DNA from 2 places in the Paenibacillus sp. FSL R7-0652 genome. Region 1 is predicted to be linked to the other one. Evidence: predicted binding sites of a transcription regulator. Region 1 holds the regulator's gene; the other holds the start of a gene.
The links. Region 1 encodes LexA, which represses DNA repair genes until DNA is damaged. Its sites were predicted from a motif close to CGAACATATGTTCG; they were not measured.

Region 1 (11,730 bases):
GATCATTAAAGGCAGCTTCATACCGCTCTGATCAAACGCTTGCTGAATACCAATGCTTCCCGCTTTGACATTGAGGGTATCCTGTGAGGTTTCGAGCAGTAGCGCATCAACGCCTCCCTCTATTAAAGCGAGAGCCTGCTCAAAATAGCTGTCAACCAGCTCTTGGAATGTCACCCCGCCGGTCACAGACAGTGTTTTGGTCGTTGGCCCCATAGCTCCTACCACATATCTTGGTGACTCTGGTGTGGAAAAACGGTCAATCGCAGCTTTCGCGATCCGGGCTGCTTCCAGATTGATTTCACGTGCACGATCTTGAATATCGTATTCAGCAAGAACTACTGAAGTTGCACCAAATGTATTGGTCTCAATTAAATCGGCACCAGCTTCCAAATAATCTTCATGAATACGTTGGATCAAGTCTGGACGGGTTAGCACCAACATTTCATTACATCCATCCAGATCTTCACCGCCGAAATCGTCGCTGGTCAGATCCACTTGTTGAATCATTGTCCCCATTGCACCGTCGAGGATTAATATTCGTTGTTTTAATGCATCGTGTAGACTAAGCTTATCCAATATCTTCACCCCCGCAAAACGTTAAATCTTAGTTTAACAGAAACTTACTTAATGTGAAAGATCGGTTTTGCTCCCGAAAGGTCTCGAATTTGCAGGAATGAAAGCGAATTTGTGAATCGACAAAATATGAGCTATCCGATATAATTCAATTAATCCAAGTGGAAAAGAGGGAAAGCACATGGCTGAAATTGTAATCCGAAACACGAACGAACGCATCACTGGAGACGAGAATGTTCGAATTTTCCTGAACAAATATGATGTATTATATGAGAAGTGGGATGCTTCCAAATTAAATGCTGAACTGCAAAATAATTTTGGACTTACCGATGATCAAAAGCAGGAAGTATTAGAAACCTTCGATTATGAGATCAAAGATCTGGCGGCCCGCCGCGGTTATCAAATCTGGGATGTCATCACGCTTTCAGAGCAGACACCGGACATCGAAGAAAAGTTGGCCAAATTCGAAGAGATTCATACGCATGCGGAAGACGAGATCCGTGCGATTGTTGCGGGAAAAGGTATCTTCGTTATTAAAGCGGCAGACGATACAGGTTACTTTAATGTAGAGTTGTCTCCTGGAGACGTAATTTCCGTTCCTGAAAACACACCGCATTTCTTTACATTAATGGAGAACAAACAAATCATCGCGGTGCGTCTGTTTATTGAAAAAGACGGCTGGATCGCCGATCCGTATCCTGATCCAACATTTATCAAAAACGCGTAAATCTGCTGTAACCTAAATGCTTTACGCTTAATACCCCCCTGTTCCTACGAACAGGGGGGTTGATTGTGTGGTTAGATAAAATAGTGAGGATACTTGTCCTTCAGCATCTCCTGTTCAACCACAACTAGTCTGAGATGGGCTTCCATAACTTGAACAGCCTGCTCACTCTGGCGTTCTGTAACCAGCCGCAAAATTTCTTTGTGTTGAGAGATAATTACTTCGAGGTTTGAATCTTCTGCCAGACGCAGCAGACGCAGCCGGTTAAATGGCATGTTCAGCTGCTGCAGCATCTTCCACGTTCTCAGCTTTCCAGTACCCTGAAACAAAATCTGGTGGAACTCTTCATCCAGTTCAAACAGGCGATAAAAGTTGTTTTTCCCCATACATACTTCCTGCATGGCAATGTTCGTTTCCAGTTTAAACACATATTCATCAGGAAACGATGTACATGCCAACCGAACGATTTCCTTTTCCATCTTCTCACGCATGAACCTGCCTTCTTCCACATGCTCCAGGTTAATATGCGAAACAATCGTACCGCTCTGCGGAATAATGTCCAGCAGCTCTTCTTCTGCCAATTTCATAAAAGCTTCTCGCACCGGTGTGCGGCTCACTTGCAATTCGTCTGCAATCTCTTTTTCGGAAATCTTGGTGCCAGGTTCAAGCTGCAGATGAAGAATTCTTTCTTTTACCAAATTATAGGAATAAGCCCTGGTAGAGCCTCTCATTTTCTGATTTAATACCATCCCTTGACCTCTTTCTCCCAACCATATTCCCTTCATATTAGCACAAACTGCCGTTCCACTTAAATATGCTCAGCGAAACGGCAGCTCGGCTTCAAATCATGCGGCTTACTTTTTATTTTCCTTGTAGGTCTTATAGGTGTCATTCGCCAATTTCAGATAATTGGACAAACCTTGGCTTTCCAGTTCTTTAAGAAATGCATCGTACTCAGACAACTTCCGCTCACCCAATATAAACTTCAACGTATTCTGGTCCGTATAGTCTTTCAAAGGTGTGCTGAGGAGCGTTACACGTTCCCGATCCTCAGAAGAATACGGAATAGGCGGCTCGGCCGGAATAATTTCTTTTATCTCTTTCATATTGTTCTGGAACACGAGCTCCTCTTCGCTAAACATGGATTGAAGCAGCTCTGTTGTTCCTCCATAAGCAAATACCCCACCAGAGAATCCGAAATCAACACGCAGGTCTTTTGTACCTTTCGGGTTCAATCCGTTGTAATTAATATCATCCATCAATTTGCGTTTGCCGTCTTCTTTAGTGAACGTTTCGTTCTCTACGCCCCATTTGGTGAACTCCTGTCCTTCGTCACTATAATATAACCAATCAATAAATTGTAATATCGCTTTAAAATTGTCGTTATCTTTAATTTTACCTGAGATCATCACACCATTTTCGAGTCTCGAACCAGACATTAACTGTCCTTTTGGACCTCCCGGTACGGTAATCTTGGCAATCGAGTATTTCCCTTCACCCAGTGTCTTGTTCATGTCATTCCGGTGCAGCACAAGTGTCTGTGAGTTTCCGTTAATCATAAACGATTTGCCTGATACGAACTTTTGAGTCGCTTGATCATCGTCTTGTGTGAAGCTTTCTTTATCGAGCAGTCCTTCGGATACCATCTTGTTGAAAAACGTTAGCAGTTCCTTATACTCCGGCGTTGCAGCTGTCGATACAAATTCATCCGTATCTGCTTTGTAGGTCAAGCCGTTTCCATAACCCCAGCCGGCTTTGGTACCAAATCCAGCTGCCGCAATGCCAAGTGTACTGTTAAACTTGAAGCGGTCGGAAAACGGAATGGAATCGGGATAGATTTCTTTCAACTTTTTCGCGGCCGTATATAGTTCATCCCAGGTTGTAGGAATAGCAATATTATTGTCTTTAAACACATCCGTTCTTACAATCAGGGTATAATCTGGCCACACTTCTTCATGCAATCCCGGTAAGACGTAATACTTGCCATCCTCCTGACGAAGTCCTTCAAGTTCCGGTTCAAGCTTCCACTTCTCTACCTTCTCTTTGAAGTGAGGCATCAAATCGATATAGTCACTGATCGGTAGAATTGCTCCCGAGGATACGAACGCAGCTTCTTCCCCTGGATAGGTCTTCGGAATAACCAAAGGTGCATCACCAGAACTGATCAAAAGAGATCTTTTCTGTGGATAGTCACTCATCGGCACAATCGTTGGCTCCAGTGTAACGCCTGTCATCTCCGTAATTTTTTTGAACAAAAGCCAGTCTTTTTTGTATGGATATGTCGGTTGGTCACTATATAAAATGGAAAGATTGAACGGTTCAGTGGCTTTGAACGTATCACCAGCATTATAACTCTCCATCGCTGATTTCGTACCCACATCTGAGATATCCGGACCCGTTCCAGCATCACTACTGCACGCAGCGAGTACGGCAGACATCGTCATTGCCAAAATCATTTTGCCAAGCATATTACGCGGCTTTCTTTTCAATACATTCATCCCCTTTTATTGTGTTCTAACACCATGTGTGCGGTACTTACTGTTTTACTGATCCCAACATGATACCGGTTACAAAGTAACGCTGTACAAATGGATAGATGGTGAGAATCGGCAGGATCGTCAGAACCATGGTTACCGATTTAATGTTAGCTGCAATCTGAGTCAGGTTATCCGCTGAGGTTGCCCCGGCAGTGGCTCCACTTGTTGCTCCGGCAATCATGTTTCGCAGATAGATGGTGACCGGAAACAGCTCTTTTTTGTCCAGATACAAGAAAGCCGGGAACCAGGAGTTCCAATGTCCAACAGCGTAGAACAGCACCATCGTCGCCATGACCGCTTTACTAAGAGGAAGAATGATACGCAGCAGAATACCGTACGTATTCAAACCGTCAATAGACGCGGCTTCCTCTAACTCTTCCGGCATGTTTTCAAAGAAGGACTTCATAATCAGCATGTTATATATGCTTATTGCACCCGGGACAACCAGTGCCCACATGGTGTTATTGAAACCAAGGGAATTGATCAGAACGTAGTTAGGAATCAGACCACCGCTGAAGAACATCGTGAACACGGCAAACATCGTCAGAAATTTACGTCCCATCAGCCTTTTTTTAGAAAGTGCGTAGGCAAAAATAGTCGTCATAAACATGGAGATTAACGTACCTACCACCGTGTAAATGATTGTGTTTTTATAGTTCAACCAGAACATGCTGTCCTTTGAGATGGTTTTATACGTATCTACATTGAATCCTCTTGGAAATAAACTTACCTTACCTGAGTTGATATACGCTTCACTGCTGAAGGATTGAGCAACAACGTTCAGGAACGGATACAGAGTAATAAAAACAACAAACAGCAAAAACGTGACATTGAACACTTTAAATATCTTGTATGATGTGGATTCCTGCATGATGCTCCCCCTCTACCATAAACTGCGTTGTGTCAGTTTGCGTGAAATAGCGTTTACACTGAATACCAGAGTCAGCCCAATGATCGATTCAAACAATCCAATGGCCGTGGCATAGCTGAAGTTGCTGGATTCAAGACCCACACGATACAAATAGGTCGATATTACATCAGAAGTTTCGTAAATCAGCGGATTATACAAAAGCAGGATTTTCTCAAAACCTACAGCCAGGAAGTTCCCCATATTCAGGATCAGTAACGTGACAATCGTTGGTAAAATACCTGGAATCGTTACATGAATGGTTTGTTTCCAGCGATTCGCTCCATCAATTCGAGCGGCTTCATACAGCGAATCATCAATGGTGGTCAGTGCTGCCAGATATAAAATCGCTCCCCAGCCCATACCCTGCCAAATTTCAGATGAAATATATATCGTTCTGAACCATTCTGCACGCTGCATAAATGGAATGTTATCTCCTGTGAAAAATGCGACAAGACCGTTGATTGAACCGTTTACTGCTGTGAGCTGCAGAATCATACCGGCTACGATAACAATGGACAGGAAGTGAGGCAGATATGAGGCTGTCTGCACAAACTTTTTGAAGCGTTTGCTCTTCACCTCGTTAAGCATGAGCGCAAATATGATCGGCACCGGGAATGTAAACAACATCGCAAGCCCGCCCAGCATGAGTGTATTGCTGAAGACTCGCCAGAACGTCGGGTCCTCTATAAACATCTTGAAGTAACGCAGGCCAACCCAGGTTTCCCCAAAAATGCTCCCACCGGGAACAAAACGTCTAAATGCGATGATATTACCTAACATCGGGCCGTACTTGAAAATAATCAGATAAATGATGGGAAGCACTAACAGCGAGTACAACTGCCAATCCTTACGAATTAACGCAGCAGCTGTCCGCAATCTGCTTTCTCTGCGTGAAGATATCATCGGTATTGCTGCCTTTGATGTTTCTGACTCCATGTGTCATTCACTCCGATCCATGACTTGATTAGGAAATGATATGGTATCCCTTAGATGACATGTCCTCTATCACATTGATCCAGAAGACCTCTATGCTGTTTGATTCACCCCCACTGCAAAATAAACATGTAAGCGGTACCAACTTTGTTTTATGTACAATCAAACATATACAGAAATGTAGAGCTTGAACAATTCTGCTTTTGTTTGAATGTTAACTGAAATTTCTTGGATATGAAGCGCTTACAATACAAACAAATGAAAACCACTTTATAATGCTGGTCCCCTTCATATGAAATCATGTTTGTTCACAAGGTTTGCTTTGGCATCCGAATAAGAACCTGACTAAATTTAAAGTGTGATATAAATTGAATTTTAAAAGAAAATGGATTGCGCATCGAAGAATTTAAATACTAGTCATACTAGTATGTTAGTTGTATTTTATAGCAGCAGTTTCTTAATTTCAATATCTTTTCGCAAAAAAAATATACAACTGCTCCTAACAGATTGTTAGAAACACTCCTCTGTTTGCTCATAAACAAAAAAACATTGGTTATGACACACGAAAGATCACATCTTTCATGCCATAACCAATGTTAAATGAGTATTGTAGCTGTTGCGTAAAACCATATTCTCAAAGATATTTAGAAATTCGCAATGATATCTTCCAAATCAGATAAATGTTTGATTTCGTGGTCAGGTGAATAGGTTTCATTGTTGATTTTGTTTTCGCGATTAATCCAAACCGCACGGATTCCCGAAGAAAGCGCACCGCGAATATCCGTTGTTAGTTTATCGCCAACCATGATGCTTTCTTCTGCTTTAACACCGAGTTTACTTAAAGCATGATCGAAAATGGATGGATCAGGTTTACCTTTACCAAAGCTGCCAGAGATAATAATTTCATCAAAGAAAGGAGATAGCTCAGGTACACCATCCAGCTTCTCCTGCTGCAGGGCAGGACATCCGTTCGTCAAAAGCAGCAGTTTGTATTTTCCTTGCAGATGACGCAGCGTATCCATTGTTTCCTCATAAACATGAGGTCTCGATCTGCGTTCTGCCCCAAACTGTGAAGCCAAACGTTCTGCAAGCTCTTCTTGATCGACACCCAGCTTGAGCAAACCGCGGCGCCAGGACTCCTTCCGGTAAATCGGAGCCAACTGTTCAAGCTGGCGGAATTCTGGCTGTTCTCCTCCATTGAAGTTGGCCCAAAGGCCTTCAAATGGATTGATTCCAATCATTTTGGTAAAAGGAAATGTCTCATAGGATTCGTATAATTCACGTGCTTCGTTACGAACAGCTTCTTCAAGTGCCTCGGCATTAACGCCTGTTTCTGCTGCCGCAGTTAAACAAGTTTCATGAAAAGCCTCTCGAACACTGCGCTCGTCCCATAGTAAAGTATCATCCAGGTCGAACATAATCGCTTTCAATGCCATTCCGATCATCTGCCCCTTTATACATTAATTACTTATCAATGGTTTCCACGGTGATCTGGTGAGCTTTTGCAAATTTCATCAATCGCTCAGTCATTGCTTCTGTATCGTAACGATTTAACAACTTGGTAAAAACCCATCTTTTTCCGCGGCTGTTATGTTCAATGACAACCGTGCCTGGTTCAAATCTGAACTTGATAATATCATCAACGCCAATGGAGCGCTCGCGGTTCCCCTTCGTTGTAATGATCCGGCTGCTGCTGATTTTAATGTAAGGACGTCGAAGCATAAAAATAACAGCCAGAAATACATAAAGCAGCATCGTTACCCAATCCCATGTGGTCATTGGAGCTTTAACCAAAAAAGTACTCATGAACAGATACAGAAACGCCAAACCAATTAGAAAGATAGGAAATAACAAGCTTCTTCCTTTGTAAATATCTTCACCTGGATTTCCCGAAATAGGTTGACCGCTTTTTTTACGCTGTTGATTCAATTGCTTAGAATTTTTCCGAACCGTTCTCTCGAACGAACGCCGCGACATGTGAATCCCCCTTATGTGTCTTGTATCGGCTTACATAACTCGGTGTAAGCTCTTATCCCCCTATAGTAAGCATCCCAAATAGCATGAAGAAACCTAAATATCATAACGATATGTTTAGGTTTCTATAATTAATGTTTGAGTTTGCCTTGGTGGCCCTGACCATTCTCGTCGTCAACAATTTCAATTGAATCGAGCTGCTGTCTGAAATTGTTACGAATATTACCCAAATAAATTTCTCTCAACTTGGCACGTTCAGTAAGTTCTTCCTCTGACAGTCCAGTGGATTTCTGCTTGCGAGCCAATTCGTTAATACGTGCTACCAGACTATCAATATCCAAGCTTGTCCCCTCCAAAATTACAAAGTCATAATAACTTTGACATGATAAAGGCAGCTTGTCAAGTTGGCGCGCGGTAATGCACGATCAAATGCATTTTATTTAGCAAACTGAGGTAATACCAAAACCTGTCCTGTCTGAATTGTTGCTGATTCCAGTTGGTTCACCTTTTTAATTGCTTCTATATATACACGCGTATCCATCGTAGTTGGTTTATGCTCCACAGAAATACTCCACAACGTCTCCCCCTGAGATACAGCGATCTTTCCTCCAGGAAGCAGCTCTTTCTCATTACCAGCAAATACGGTTAGAACAGTACTGCAGCCTATCAATATAATTAATGAAGCAATAGCTAATTTGATTAACCCCTGCGAAAGTTTGAATCGTGATATTAATGTTCTAAATTGCCCTATGTTAGACCTCACAGCTTTCGAATTCACCGGTTCATAAATGCTCTGATAAGTTGAATATCTCATTTTGCATCCCGCCTCCAAACGTTTGTTCCTATCTGTTGAAAACAATATAACACGAACACCTGTTTTGTTCAACAACTTTTTTAGAACAATTGTTCGCCCTTTTTTCGACATTAAAACGTCATTAATCCGAAATTAACATACGCATGATTAAGACCTTGCCCTCAAATTTAACTCGAGTATCCACAAAAAAAGAGTAAAATGAAGAAATCACTGAAATAATGCGATTTCTTTAGAACTTATGTTTGTACGAACGGAGGTTCTATGTTATAATTTTCCCAAACGTTACTAAAATGGGGTTGATACGGTATGTCGAAGATATCCAGCAGGCAGCAGGCTATTCTGGAGTTTATACGAAATGAAGTCCGGTTGAAGGGGTATCCTCCTTCCGTACGAGAAATTGGCGAAGCCGTTGGACTGGCTTCCAGTTCTACGGTCCATGGACATTTGGATCGTTTGGAGAAGAAGGGTTTAATCAGACGTGACCCCACCAAGCCAAGAGCAATCGAACTCTTGAGCCAGGAAGAGTCCGAGCATTCTCATCAATTTGCCCACAGTGTTGCACGAATTCCAGTCGTGGGTAAAGTAACTGCCGGGGTTCCGATTACAGCAACTGAAAATATTGAAGATTACTTCCCGCTCCCTACTCATTATGTAGGCGAACAGAAAGTATTTATGCTTTCCGTTGTCGGGGACAGCATGATTGAAGCCGGTATCGTTAATGGAGATTATGTCATTGTTCGTCAGCAGCAGACCGCAGATAATGGGGATATTGTCGTTGCCATGACTGAGGATGATGAGGCTACAGTTAAGACATTTTATAAGGAAAAAGATCATATACGCCTTCAACCGGAGAATGCAACATTCGAGCCGCTGCGGTTGAAACATGTTAGTATTTTAGGTAAGGTTATCGGCCTTTTCCGCGACATTCATTAAGCTGCCTTTATTTTGATTTAGCTTGCTTCATTTGCTTGATCTTAACTTTAATATGAAAGAGGTTGCCCTGTTTACAGGACAACCTCTTTTTACTATAAATTATTTATCTCCAGCTAGAACAGGACCCTCCAACTTGATAACCCCTTGTATCCTCGTAAAAATCCAATCCATCATTTACTTCGTTTAAGGATGCTTTTGTGGTGTGAAAATACTTCAAAGCTCTGTTTTCCATGATATGAGCCCATTCCGCTCTCTCCTACACCGCCAAATGGCAAATAATGCGAGGTCATATGGGAGAGTGTTTCATTAATACATCCTCCACCAAAGGAAACTTGAGTCAAGACCTGTTCCTGTAAAGCCTCACTCTCCGTAAACAGATACAGCGCAAGTGGTTTAGGCCGACGTACGATCTCATCAAGCATTGGATTAAGATCATTATACGTAAATACTGGTAAAATAGGACCGAAGATTTCTTCCTGCATAACAGGAGAATCCCATGAGATATCCTCAAGAACGGTTGGTTCAATCATAAGCTGATCACGATTTGATCGTCCCCCTATGACAGCCGTGCCATTGGTAAGGAAAGCAGACAAACGATCAAAGTTGCGCGCATTGACAATATGAGGGAAACTCGCGTTCTCCATGACATTCGCGCCAAATTTCTCGGAGATTTCAGCTCTGATCTGTTCAACAAGTTGATCATGCACCTGCTCATGTACCAACAAGTAGTCTGGTGCAACACAAGTCTGCCCCGCATTCAGAAATTTTCCCCGTACAATCCGCTGAGCAGCCAGCTGCAAATCAGCATCCTGATGCACAATAGCCGGACTTTTCCCACCCAGCTCCAAAGTTACCGGAGTTAAATGCTCTGCAGCAGCTTTCATCACAATACGCCCAACACCTGTACTGCCTGTGAAGAAAATATAATCGAATTTCTCATTCAGCAGTGCTGTGCTTGTTTCTACCTCGCCTTCCATAACAGCAATATACTCCTGGGGATATACTTCCTGAATAAGGTCATGGATTAGATGAGATGTAGCCGGTGTAAGCTCTGAAGGCTTGATAACTGCACAATTTCCAGCAGCAATCGCACCAATGAGCGGTCCAAACGCCAGCTGAAACGGATAATTCCAAGGTGCGATGATTAACGCAACGCCGTAAGGTTCTGGATAGATCGTGCTGACTGCATCCGGCATAATCGAACTTGTTGGTACTGAGCGAGGTGCTGCCCATTCCTGCAGATGTTCCAAAGTGAAATCCAGCTCTCCCAGTACGATGCGAATCTCGGACCCATACGCTTCTGCTTCAGATTTATTCAAATCAGTATGGAGCGCGTCCAGAATTCGCTGCTGGTACTTTTCAATTCCTTTTCTCAACCGCTGCAAAGCATCAATACGATATTCCACATTTTTAGTCCGTCCTGTATTAAAAAAGGTGCGCTGTGTATTTACAAGTTGTTTTGCTTGATTCATCATTAACATCCCCAATTAAATTATTTGAAATTATATTGTTCAAAATTTAAATTAATTATATCTTTTATATATGAAACTATCAACATATAATTGAAACATTTCCGATGTAAAAATCTGAAATTTTCCTACTTTTTTTTAAAACGCCCTGCTCTATAGAATTGAATGTTGTTCTTTTTTCTCAGCTTCTGAATAGGAATTGGATGTTCTTAGTCGTTTTAATTGAATGAATGTAAAAAGGACAAGCCATTGTGTGCTCATCCTTCTCTCGTCCTTCATGCTTTGACCTTATCGATGTTTTAGTTCCAGCCTTTCTGTTTTAAGTACTGATCGCCATTGGCGAAAATTACTGCTGTCTCTTTGGTAACCTGCTGCAAATCATGTGCCACAATCATACCACTGTAATCCATAATCGGCCTTTCCATCTTCACAAATACACCGCAATCTTTAACATAGATCTCATCAGGATGTTCAGAATCATACATCAAGCTCGCAGGGACTGATTCCATGGAACTCGAGTAATCGCTTATCTCAGTACGATCATTAGCTTGGATCAAGGATGTGCTGCCTAACAAAATGACACCGAAAGTTAAAGCAGCCAATATTATTAACCTGGATTTTCTGATCATAATTTACCTCCATCGTACTTCATCTAATTTTTATCCGAATATCTTGTATGTTTTGTTAAGTGCTTGGCCGAGGAAGCTTAAGATGTATTAAATTCCGACAAGCTGTTCAAGTCCTTTTTAGATGAAAACTTATTATTTAGATACTTCAGTATCCGGAAGTAATTTTTTGAAAGCTGATTGGTCAAAATCATCGGCTTGAACAAGCCATTTATCATTTTTGTTTACGAGTGTAAG
Region 2 (11,730 bases), 600 kb from region 1:
CTTGACTAGTAAATTTGAAGAATTTCAAGCTCGCAGGCAAAATAACAGTATATAATTTATCAAAATAGATAAAATATTTTCATAACTGCCACTGAACGCATCAATTCATTAAGTTTAAGCCTTCTTGATTGAGAAGCTGAGTTGTAGAGGGATAAGAACACACCATCTAATTGAAGTCGCTATTTTAGCGGCTTTTTATGTTATCGGACAGAACGCAGTGGAAACCACTTAGTGATCTTTTTCAGAGGGGATATCGCAATTGCTTATCAGCTCATCGTAGCTAAGAAAAAAAGTCCCCACGAACACGTTCGCAAACTCAACATCAAAAGACGAAGAAGCCTCCGGTCCGGTTCGGAGGCTTCTTTGCGCCGTGAAAGTCCGACTTGGAGCACAATTCAGTTGAAGGCAAGGGAGTATTGGATTTGGTGCGTAGGTAGGAAGAAACCCGGATATACCTCTCATCAGATGGGAAGGTATACGGTTTAATACGCGTGGGACATAATTATGTATTAAATTTTTGGAGGGAACTTCTTGGAACTGCTGTATGCATGTAAGACAAAAGAGATCTGCTTTGGAAACTCTCGCATGCTATAGTAACGGTGAAACAATTTCACACGAAGTTATGAGAGTTTTTGCTTCCGATGTCCTTGAAATGCACATTACAATCTCTGAAGAAATGGCAGGATTAGAAGATGTATACGATGCACTGTTCTATGTCAAACATGTGGATGGGAAAGGGAACACATCTGAACTTCAGTCTGATCAGGAGGATTTCTCAATAGATAATATACTTGTCTATTTTCCACCAGTTTTACAGACCTGTGTCAGGAATCCAGGTTTTTTTCGAATTCATTGGATGTTAAGCATAAAAGTTTATCAATCTCTCGGCCATTTAAACCCTAATTGGAATCTCAGTCAAGTATTGCTCTGACATCATAGTATGACGATTATTAATTTCGTAAACTTCGAAAGACTCTCCTAAAAGGGAAAAATCATTCTCTTCGGCATACTTAACAACTTCCATAACTCTTTCATAACTTTGTTCATAGCTACCACGACAATGGAGTGATAAATAATCCCCAGCAGGAAGAAAAGAATCAAATTCTAAGGTATCAGCAAACTTGGAATCAAAAATAAAAAAGACAGAATGGAAGACACCTTAAATTCCAAGGTTCACCTCGTTTAAATTTCGATATTAGTCTTGCAAAATACATTAATCAGATCGATGGGGAGATACTCAAAGTTCAGCCACTTCCAATACAAGCGTTCAAATGCACCTTATGTAACACGACATACAACATTAATGGAAACCAGTTTGTTTCTCGTAGTACATATTCAAATTGGCAGCAAGTCTGGTGGCATCAATGCCCTCATTGTTTTTTCAACTTATGAGACTGATGAAGAATTTAATATTGACTAGTATCAGGAATACGACCGCTGTTCATGAGGCGGTAGTTTTGGTACCACCAAGACTACGATTGACCGATTAAAATACAATACTTGCATTTACATTTTTACAGAATGAAAACTCTGGTTCAGATGGGAGTTCAAATGATGGAGAAGCTGGCATGACTTAGTATGATTTGAATCCATGACTTCTTCGTATGCCTAATATAAATATTTACCTCTTGCATAAAGAACATATGTTCTGTTTATAATATATACAAATATACGTTCTTAAATGTACAGGAGTGATTTCAGTGTTAACTAAGCAACGAACCATTATGCTCATCGATATGCAGTCGTTTTATGCTTCAGTCGAAAAGGCAAAAATGCCTCAATACAAAAATAGACCACTCGCCGTCGCAGGCGATCCAGCAAGACGTTCTGGAATTATTCTTGCCGCTTGTCCATTAGCCAAAGCTAAGGGTGTATCAACCGCGGAACCACTCTGGCAGTCCCTTCAGAAGTGCCCTGAACTGATCCTTGTGAGACCACACATGCAATTATACATCGAAGTCTCCACTCAAATCATGTCCATTATTGAGGAGTTCACCGATCTCGTTGAACCGTACAGTATAGACGAATTATTCGCTGATTTTACTGGGTCTATGCATCTATTTGGTAATGATCCAATCGATTTAGCCAAGCAAATTCAAGCCAAAATCTATAATGAAACAGGCGTATACGCGAGAGCTGGCATTGGTGAAAACAAAATCATAAGTAAATTGTGCTGCGATATGATTGCTAAAAAAGCAGAGGGTGGCATTTTCCACTTAAAGAAAGAGGAATTGCACCTCCACATTGGAGATAAGCCCATTCGCGATATGTGGGGGATTGGCTCAAGAATGGAAAAACATCTGTGGAAGATGGGCATCCGAACCATTAGAGACCTGGCGAGTACGCCTCTTTCCAAATTAAGAAGTAAGTGGGGTGTTAATGGAGAAGTCATCTGGCGAGTTGCAAATGGACTCGACAATTCGCCGGTAACCGTCAACACGCACAGTACACAAAAAGATATCGCAAACGGAATGACCCTGCATAGAGATTTCACAGAGGCTTGTGAGGTCGAAGTGGTTATTCTCGATATCTGCACAGAAGTATGCAGAAGAGCCCGCAAAAAGGGACTGATGGGTAGTGTCGTATCCGTAAGTGTGTCTGGAGCGGATTTTGACCACCCCACTGGTTTTCACAGGCAGATTAAACTGTCTGATCCTACAAATATAACCGTTGATATATGCAAGATAGCCAAACGCATATTCCATCAACACTGGGATGGGCAACCTGTACGCCGTGTAGGCGTATCCCTGTCTCAATTATCCAATGCGGATACATATCAACTATCGTTTTTTGATGATCAAGAGCAGAAACGAGCCATTGATCAGGTGATGGACGACATTAAGGATCGATTTGGCGACATTGCCATCCTACGAGCGAGCTCCATTACGGCTGCTGGCCAAGCGATAGATCGAGCATCTAAAATTGGGGGTCATTATAAATGAGCAAAAAACTGGAGGCCAATGGATTATGGGAATCGAGCCGAATGATGCTTCCTCAACATAAAGAACGGATTATACAGCATCGTACTCAAGTTCATTATCAAACGAAACCGCTGATCCATGAAGATGAGTGGGATATTATTGCTCAACATATAGATATGTCGCTCACTTATACATTGCAAGCCACCTTTGAAGTGTTTCATGAGTGGGGCAATCGGTATATACACGGGATCGTCACTTCAGTCAGTACCTTTGGAAAGAAAATCAAAATTGAAATGGAGAATGGATTTGAATGGGTTGATTTTGATCAATTGGTCACTGTAAAACTTGAAGAAGGAGGCGTATAAAGTGCAACAGACTTCTGAGGAACTTTCACTCGTGAAGAGGGTGGTAGAGCTCCCTTATCTTTTAGATGCTCTGGAGGTAGATAAGCATAAAATATACGCTTCAAACTTCAAAATGAAATCTGTGTATGTTGACTACTTGGACGGTACTCAAAAGAAAATTGCTGTAGAGATGTACAAATCAAAACAAAGTTTAAAGCAACATCATATTAAAATCATAGATGAAAAGAGATCTGAGCTGAGTTTAACGGTAGATTATTCGGTAAGGGGTTACCTTCATAAAATGACACTATTGTGGAGCAAAGTGAAAGTGGATGTAACCCTAATGCTTACTGAACATATGAGCGTTGATATTACTGAATTGCCCACATGAAATGATAAAATACAAAGGAAATGATAATGAACACTAGGAAAAAGCTTGATACATCAGGCTTATTCTTTATTCTTTTTCTTTGTTAATGATAAAGAGCGAGTTAAATTTCCTGAATTGTTGATAAGCAGCAATATATGATAAGTACATCTTATGCAGATTTAACTAACGGTCGGAAGTTGCAGCTGGTGATATGTGCAGACAGATGATTGATTTCGTCTTTGAGAAACTGACTAGCTGATACTAATCAAGAAGTAAAAACAAAAAAAGCCTATTTTTGTTTTTACTTCTTTAAATTATTTCATGGGAACGATGTGTGTGTGATTATTTAGGGTCGGGATCTCTAGATCATTGTAAAAGAAACTATAACTACGTTTGCTTTGAAGATTACGTAGTAGTTCGTAGCTCAAACCCCATTTATTGATTATTAAAAATTCATTTTTGGCATCTTGACTAAAATTTTCCCAAAGCTTTGCACTTATAAAGTAATTTTCGCAATACATTGGGATAATGTTATTAACAAATATAGTTAGATGTTCTTCGTCTAACAATGCCAACTGAGCCTTGAGCGGTTGGAAATAATGAGACTCTGATTTAAGCCAGCTAATAAGAATAAACGTTTAACCATTTTCGGAGCAGACGGTCAGCATTATCTTTTTAGGTTCTTCTTTGTGAGAAAGCTGCTCTCCAAAAATATCAAAAGGTAAAGTGAAACAGGAAGATATAGCAACGTCTGCTTTTTTGTGAAGTGTGAATTTAACAGTTTCTAATTTTTTAAAATCAGATGTAAGTAGCATTTGATCAAATAAATCTTTATACACTTGAAAGGACTTTCTTATGTACTTTTTCTCCATGACTTTCTGGTAAAACAAAGGAGTTTTTACCACTAAGGGTTTTTTCCTAGCTGCAATAACATTCATATAATACATTTCCTGGGAAGTGAAAAGTCCTTGAGATAATGCTCTGTAGGCAAATAAAAAAAACTGCTCAGGGGTTGAGAAAATTTCATTCTTTCTCTCAATATTAAAAAAAACATCTCGATCATGTTTTGAACAGAATCCATGAAATGTGGATGCATCCTTACTAATCCCTTATCTTCTAGATTAATATATGCAACTTTAGTTTTTAAGTTCATATCTACTTGGAATACATGTCCATTTGAAGATAATTTATCTAAGAATCTATTTTCTTGTATTGAGTGTGATGAAATTGCTCTTTCTTCACAACCCGGATATAGACATATATAATTATGATTTTTTTTCGCATTTGTTAATACTTTTTCCATTTCGCGATATTCATAAGTTTGAAATGTAATTACTTTCTCATCGGTCTTCTTTACATTCCCACAGCAAAACTTAAATTTCTTCCCTGATTCACAGAAACATTCTTCATACGGTTTAAACATGCAGACTCCTCCTGAATTATATTTTCGAGCAGAGATATGCTAATCTTACAAATTTAAAATAGTAAACGAACCAAGTGGGTATTCAAAGTAACGCACTGTAGCAATTATATATGAATTTAGAATATCAATAAATCATAGTAAATGATCAACGAGAAAAATATAAACCGAATTTTTAGGGAAACGTAAGATGGGGTAAAGATCATGTTTCACATCCCATTTGAGACTATGCTTTCTTCCATTAAGCTAAATGAGCATGGACCGAATCATACATAATGGATGAAGAGTGCTGTGAACGATTCATGTACGCGTCAAACGGAGCTATGCACTCTATCATATTTATTGCTTCGTGAAGCTGCTAAAAACGCGCTGTCTCGAGATGCAGAATGTATTAAGCTGGTTGATTTGGCAAGAGCCTATGAACGTATCAGCCACATTAATGATGGTAAGGATCTAAATCCATTCGCGATGAGAGACGTCCACTTGCTCAGACAGCATGCTGAATAAAACAAGCGCCATTGGCGCTTGTTTTACATATGAAATATAAGAGTATATTACTATTTATAAAAGTTCTTTTAACTCGGTTCGAATGCCTAATAATATAAAAAGTTTATATTTCGTAAATTCCAAGAAAAAGGATAACTTCATTTTACGATGGGCACGTTTGATCTCTCGGTTAGTAGGTAAATGTACTAATTCTCTCCTGTGTGCAGCTTCCGTAAAAAATGGTTCAAACGTATGATAGGCAAAAGATTTTTGAGATAGTTCCTTATTGTTTAATGTCTTACCTTCTGCGTACATATCACGTAACCAATCAATTGAAATACTTTTTTCAATATGCTCTTTAACAATGAGGTCCAATTCATCTTCTGTACACAAGTAGTCTTCAGCTAACTCTGTAATAGCATCTTGGACAAGTTCAAGCATTTTCTTTGCATCGTCTTGGGCAAATTGATCCAACAGTAGTTTAGTACCTTGTGCGCCTAATGCTCCTCCTGCAATACCGCCAGCTATCAAACCTACTGTTGCTCCTATGCCGGCTCCTATGGCTGAACCTGGGCCAGGTGCGAAAAAACTTCCTATTACTGCACCTAATTTAGCTCCTCCGAGAGTTCCTCCGTAACCACCTGCTAAACCTGCTCCTGCACTAGCAACATTAACAGTTGCGTTTTTTGAGAACTGTGTCCAAGAGATTCTTTTGCTTATAGATGCACGATACAAATCAGGTACTGTAAATGCTGCTGTTGTAATCGCAGTGGTCAAAATATTTGTTCGTAACGATTTGGTTAAAGCAGATTTTGCAGCAGCACCAACAACTTCCTTTCCTAAGATAGCTGATGCTAATTTATGGACGATGTCCTTCCCGATTTTTGTTTTATACAATGAATTAACAATTTGTTTGGACATTGATGTTGTGAAGACCGTAAAACTCCTACCCATACCTGTTCTTAAAAACTGTCTAGTAAAAATACCAAGACTTAAAGTCAATCCACCTGTACGTAGTGAACCCAAAAGTGAAATTTTGAGTGCTGTTTTGTTATTTTGACCATTCCACCTGTTGCATGCATATTGGATGATAAAACTAATCCCTACAGTCTTTGTTGTCACAATACTTTGTGATTTAAGGTCAAACCACAAAGAATCTATGTTTCCTGCTTTAGCAATATTTCTTGCTTGTTTATATGTAACGCTACCCTGTCTGAGTAACTTTTTAGCTTGTTTGGGATCGGTTACATGGGGTACTTTGCCCTCTTTTATCTTTTCTTCAAAACGTGCTAACGCTTCCTCGTATTGATCTTTGGGTACCTCAAGTATTTGTTTTTTGTATCTATACAACCCGGTTTGACTATCGAAAGCAGCATCAACTGATGATTTTCCAGAACTATAATATTTAGTTTGAATTTGCTCACCATTGCTTATTCGATCGGCCCCATTTTTAGCATTATTGGTTCCCACCGTCTCTACTTTTTTAGCTTTCATCCGATCAGAAAGAACGTTTGCATCTTCAGCGGCAAATCCTCCTCCGCCTTTGTCATTTCTATATTTGGTATATTGTGCCCCTTCTATAGAACTAGACGTCTCAAAATTTCCGTAGGATTGATCTCCTACTTTATTTTTCTTTTTAGGGCTAATTTTATTAAACATTAACCTATGCCACGTCCTTTTGTTTATTTAACGATAGTGTAGCATGAGTAACCAAATCATTACAGTCAAAAACGTTGTAGTTTAGTATAGTCAGATTAACTTTTTAATAATTGTTAGTTCGACAACAGGATTCGACAACATACGATAGTGAAAATTAGTATATTTGATCTAGTTGGAAAAATACAAGAAACAAAAGTGACAGTATTGGATTAGAGATAAGAGGTGAGATTCCTGAATTTGCAAAAAAACGACGATACCAAAACAAAACTTGGAGATATATTTCATTACTTGATTGTGCTTGAACATTGCCTAGATTTAAAGCCTGGGGAGATTATTCATGTCGAAAGGTTTGGAGATATTGCTATAAGTTCTGAATCTAATTCTGCGAACATGGAGATTAAACATCACCAAGATGAGCATAATTTATCGAGCAGAAATTCAGATTTTTGGAAATCGTTAAAAAACTGGGTAATTAATCATCAAAATATGGATAAGTTTAAAAGGCTTATTCTCGTTTCTACATCTATGACCAGCGAGGATTCCATATTTCATCAATGGAATGAGTTAAATGAAGAGCAAAGGTTCAAAATAATTAAGGATGAAGGCGATGAGCAAAAGAAGAAAGAAGAAAGCTTTAGAAAGTTCTATAATGAAATTTTTTCAGTCGAAAATACGGTTATCCTGAAAACTTTGGCTAAACTTGAGCTGCAACTTAATGAAAAAGATATAACAAAAAGGAAAGATAAAATAAAGCAACATCCTTCATTTAGCTTAATCAAGAGCGGAGATGAAGATTCATTTATATATGAGTTATTAGGCTCCATTCTAATGAGACCTGTTGAAAACAATGGGAAGTGGGAGATATCACACGATGAGTACAAAACACACGCCACTTCCATTCGTGATAAACAGGCTAGTGGTTCACGTCCCCTTCCAGGAACGTATTCTAATGAAGCACCTAGTAATGTAAGTAGCTATATGGATAAAGATTTCGTTAAAGAGATTTTGGATATTGAATGCGAGGATGAAGTTGAAGAAGCAATTGTGAACTACTGGAGAATGAATCAAACTTATATAGATCACTTTAATGATGATCCAATATATTTGAACGATGTTATTGAATACAAAAGTGATTTGAACAAACGTCTACAGCGCATGAGGAAGTCATTGAGAAGGCGTTGCAAGTTGGACAATTACACTGCAGTGTCACAAGATTTCTTCGATGAGGTCATGTTACTAGAAGCTATGCCATTTGGGACAATTAATCCTAATCGTGACTTCTTTCAGCAAGGCATTGTTCACTCTATCGTTGATGAAGGGAAATTGATATGGAATCTGAAAAAATAAAAGATAATAACCTACATTCAATTCAAACGTTATCCCTAAATCCTTTCTTTTTAAGCTTGTTATTACAACATTTTTTGAACGGATATAAAGGGAAGAAAGCAGAGTACCATCTACTTTATTTAGTCTTTCCTATTATCTTTTATAAACCTTCTCGAGAGTTTCTTTTTAGTGCGACTAAGAAAAGTTCTATATTTTCGATGTATTTAAAAGATGTAAATCAACGAGTTCTGTTAGGTGGAATTCAAGAAAGATATTCTTTTTTTAAAGAACTTACTGATGAAGCTATTATTGTTGCAGTAAATGAGGGCAAAATTTCTATTAGTAAAGAGGTCTCATTACTAAGCAAGGTTAATTATGAAAAGATAAAAGTTGCTGACATAAGATATTACATGAGAGCAGCGCACTATTTAGGCGTCATTTTTGCTAGAACAAATTATGTTGATATTTTTAGAAAGTTAGGGGTGAGGACCCTTTGAATTCGTATATAAAGGCAATTTGTGTCCTAAGTAAAGAGGGCGAACGAAAAGAAGTGGAGTTCACTTCGGGTTTAAACATAATCACAGGTGAGTCAAAAAGCGGAAAGAGTGCGCTTTTAGAAATTATAGATTATTGTATGGGGAGTTCGCGAAGTTATATTCCAAAGGGTATCATTACAAATTTCACAGAATTTTTCGTTACTGTATTTCGGATAGGAACTTTGAACCTTATTGTAGGTAGAAAAAGTTTTGAGGATAATGGTCGAAAGCAGATGTACGTAATTAGAACCAAAACGTTTGATATTAATGATATTAAACTTGAGCTTTTCACTGAAGAAACAATGATTACTGTTGACCAAGCGAAAAAAGAACTTGAAGCCGCATTTGGAATGGAAATTACGGACATGTCAGATAACACTAATAAAAAAGAAGGGCGCCCCTCCGTCCGAAATATGACATCTTATTTATTTCAGCACCAGAATTTAATTGCGAACAAATTTGCTTTGTTCTATCGATTTGATGACTATTACAAAAAAGAAGATGTTATTAAGCAATTTCCTATTTTTGCTGGTTGGGTTGATCAAGAATACTATTCACTATTAATTCAATTAGATGAATTAGAGAAAAACAAGAAACGCAATGAACGTGATAAGATGAGTTATAACAATGCTGTAGAAAGATTGCGAGGTAGACTGATTAAGAGTTTTATAAGTTACTACGCTTTATTAGGTAAAGAACTAGATGAAAACACACCTATTCATATACTGCTTCAATTAAGAAAGAAATTACCTGATTTCACTAGAGAAAGTTACTTATCTGAAGAAATGGAAGTTCGTTATTTTGCATTGAAAGAGCGTTTGGAATTAAAAAGACGTGAAAAGCATGATTTGGATTTGACTGTGAAAAATTTAGAGTTGAGTCGGAATTATGGTGACAGCTATCAAGAAAACTTAAAGAGATTAGATGAGAGAGGGGAATACTCAAAGCCTGAAATTGGCGAATATGTTTGTCCTCTTTGTGGTAAGCCTCATGAAAAATTAAACGAAAAAATGAATGACTTAAATAAATCAAAAAAATGGCTTCAAAATGAAATTCAAGGTGTAGGAGAACAGAATCTTTCGTTTTTTGCCGAACTTAATCATTTGAATCATAATAAAAGATCTCTAACTGATGAGATTAAGGATTTGACTCGGGAAATTGAGAGGACAGAAGGTATTTTTAAAGGTCTTAAGGACAATAAACGCTTGGATGAACAAATCATCTATTATAAAGCTAAAATTGACTCTGATTGTGAAATTGTGGAAAGTCAGCGAAGCACTTTAGCTCAATTAGCAGAATCTGACTATGATTCAGATATTTCATTTATTAAAAATAAGATAAAAGCCTATAATGTGAAATTCTATGAAGCCGAGGCAATGACGTTTATCAATGGTAATATTAATCGAATCATTGAGAAACTTGATTTTGAAGAAGAGTACCGACCTACGAAAATAAAATTCGAACTCGATACCTTCAATTTATATCATGAGGACAAAATTAATAAAACAAATGTTTATCTTAGCGAAATGGGTAGCGGTGCGAATTGGCTTTCGTGTCATTTAAGTTTATTTTTATCGTTACTACATTATTTTGCAGTTCAAAAAACTTCTATACTACCTTCATTTTTGTTTATTGACCAACCTAGTCAAGTGTATTTTCCTCCGTTAAAAACGGATTATATCAATTTCACGGAAACGCAACAAATGTTGAATTCAAAAGATAAAGAAGTAGTCACAGTGGAGAACATGTATATTGCAATATTGGATGAAATAGAATTAATTAATGAAGCTGCGGGCTTCCGTCCTCAGATTATTATCACAGATCATGTTGATCATATGGATCTTGGTAAGTATGATTTTAATGATTATGTTCGCAGACGCTGGAGAGATTCAAAATTCATTTGAGTTAAATAAAGCGCCTTTTGGTGCTTTATTTTCTTGTGTGAAATAAGGAGATGTTAATATCAAAAAGATTATCATAAGTCGAAAAGGTTTTGATGCATCTTCAGGCGGCAAACCAAGTTTTGTTTACAATGATCGGCTATACTCCATACCTATACCGAGAGTTGAGTCAAACATTTTTTATCGTGACATTCAATTTAGCTCCAATGAATCTTTATTAGATGTAATGAAGGGAGTTGGAATTAAACAATTTACAGAATGTCACCTAGATCCTGATTTGAATTATTGGGCTAGAACAGGACGAATGGAGAATTGGAAAGCAGCATTTGGACAAGCTGGAAGTTCAGAAAGCCGGCTTCAAAACGAGGATGTTGGGCAAGGTGATTTGTTTTTATTTTTTGGATGGTTTAGACCTATTATTAAGATGAATGGAAAATATAGTTATATAAAGGTTGCTAGGGATCAACATATTATTTACGGGTTTTTAAAAATTGAGGAAGTATTCGATATGAATGATCCAACGACCAAAATCCCAAATTATCTCTCTCAGCATCCTCATGTTGTTCAACGTGCGGAATATGCACATACGAAAAACAGGATCTACGTTGGTCAAGGGGGCACTTTTTATTTTAACCAGAGTCTAGTGTTGACTAGAGAAGGTGAAAGTAAACAGAAATGGCAGCTCCCAAGTTTTTTCGGGAGGGAGCCTTTTAAAGCAAAAGTTGATTTAGGACTACTACCTGATGGAAACTTGAGTATAAATTTCA

Region 2: a site for LexA is predicted at 1,665-1,678, ahead of MKY97_RS19240 (DNA polymerase IV). Genes of this name have one in related genera too.

Annotation. Positions count from the first base shown of each region.
Region 1 covers NZ_CP152001.1:3,765,259-3,776,988, forward strand. Annotated here, with positions in the region: gene metH (methionine synthase) at 1-576, opposite strand, end outside; gene MKY97_RS16675 (cupin domain-containing protein) at 755-1,300, shown strand; gene MKY97_RS16680 (GntR family transcriptional regulator) at 1,372-2,046, opposite strand; gene MKY97_RS16685 (extracellular solute-binding protein) at 2,152-3,786, opposite strand; gene MKY97_RS16690 (carbohydrate ABC transporter permease) at 3,833-4,705, opposite strand; gene MKY97_RS16695 (ABC transporter permease subunit) at 4,718-5,647, opposite strand; gene MKY97_RS16700 (HAD family hydrolase) at 6,322-7,113, opposite strand; gene MKY97_RS16705 (hypothetical protein) at 7,142-7,654, opposite strand; gene MKY97_RS16710 (DUF896 domain-containing protein) at 7,783-7,992, opposite strand; gene MKY97_RS16715 (LysM peptidoglycan-binding domain-containing protein) at 8,088-8,465, opposite strand; gene lexA (transcriptional repressor LexA) at 8,772-9,398, shown strand; gene MKY97_RS16725 (aldehyde dehydrogenase) at 9,569-10,870, opposite strand; gene MKY97_RS16730 (hypothetical protein) at 11,167-11,496, opposite strand; gene MKY97_RS16735 (hypothetical protein) at 11,629-11,730, opposite strand, start outside.
Region 2 covers NZ_CP152001.1:4,364,964-4,376,693, reverse strand. Annotated here, with positions in the region: gene MKY97_RS19245 (DUF4145 domain-containing protein) at 1-55, shown strand, start outside; gene MKY97_RS19240 (DNA polymerase IV) at 1,725-2,942, shown strand; gene MKY97_RS19235 (YolD-like family protein) at 2,939-3,286, shown strand; gene MKY97_RS19230 (hypothetical protein) at 3,288-3,656, shown strand; gene MKY97_RS19225 (hypothetical protein) at 4,274-4,573, opposite strand; gene MKY97_RS19220 (hypothetical protein) at 4,570-5,058, opposite strand; gene MKY97_RS19215 (hypothetical protein) at 5,617-7,200, opposite strand; gene MKY97_RS19210 (hypothetical protein) at 7,438-8,547, shown strand; gene MKY97_RS19205 (three component ABC system middle component) at 8,529-9,023, shown strand; gene MKY97_RS19200 (DUF3732 domain-containing protein) at 9,020-10,966, shown strand; gene MKY97_RS19195 (hypothetical protein) at 11,025-11,730, shown strand, end outside.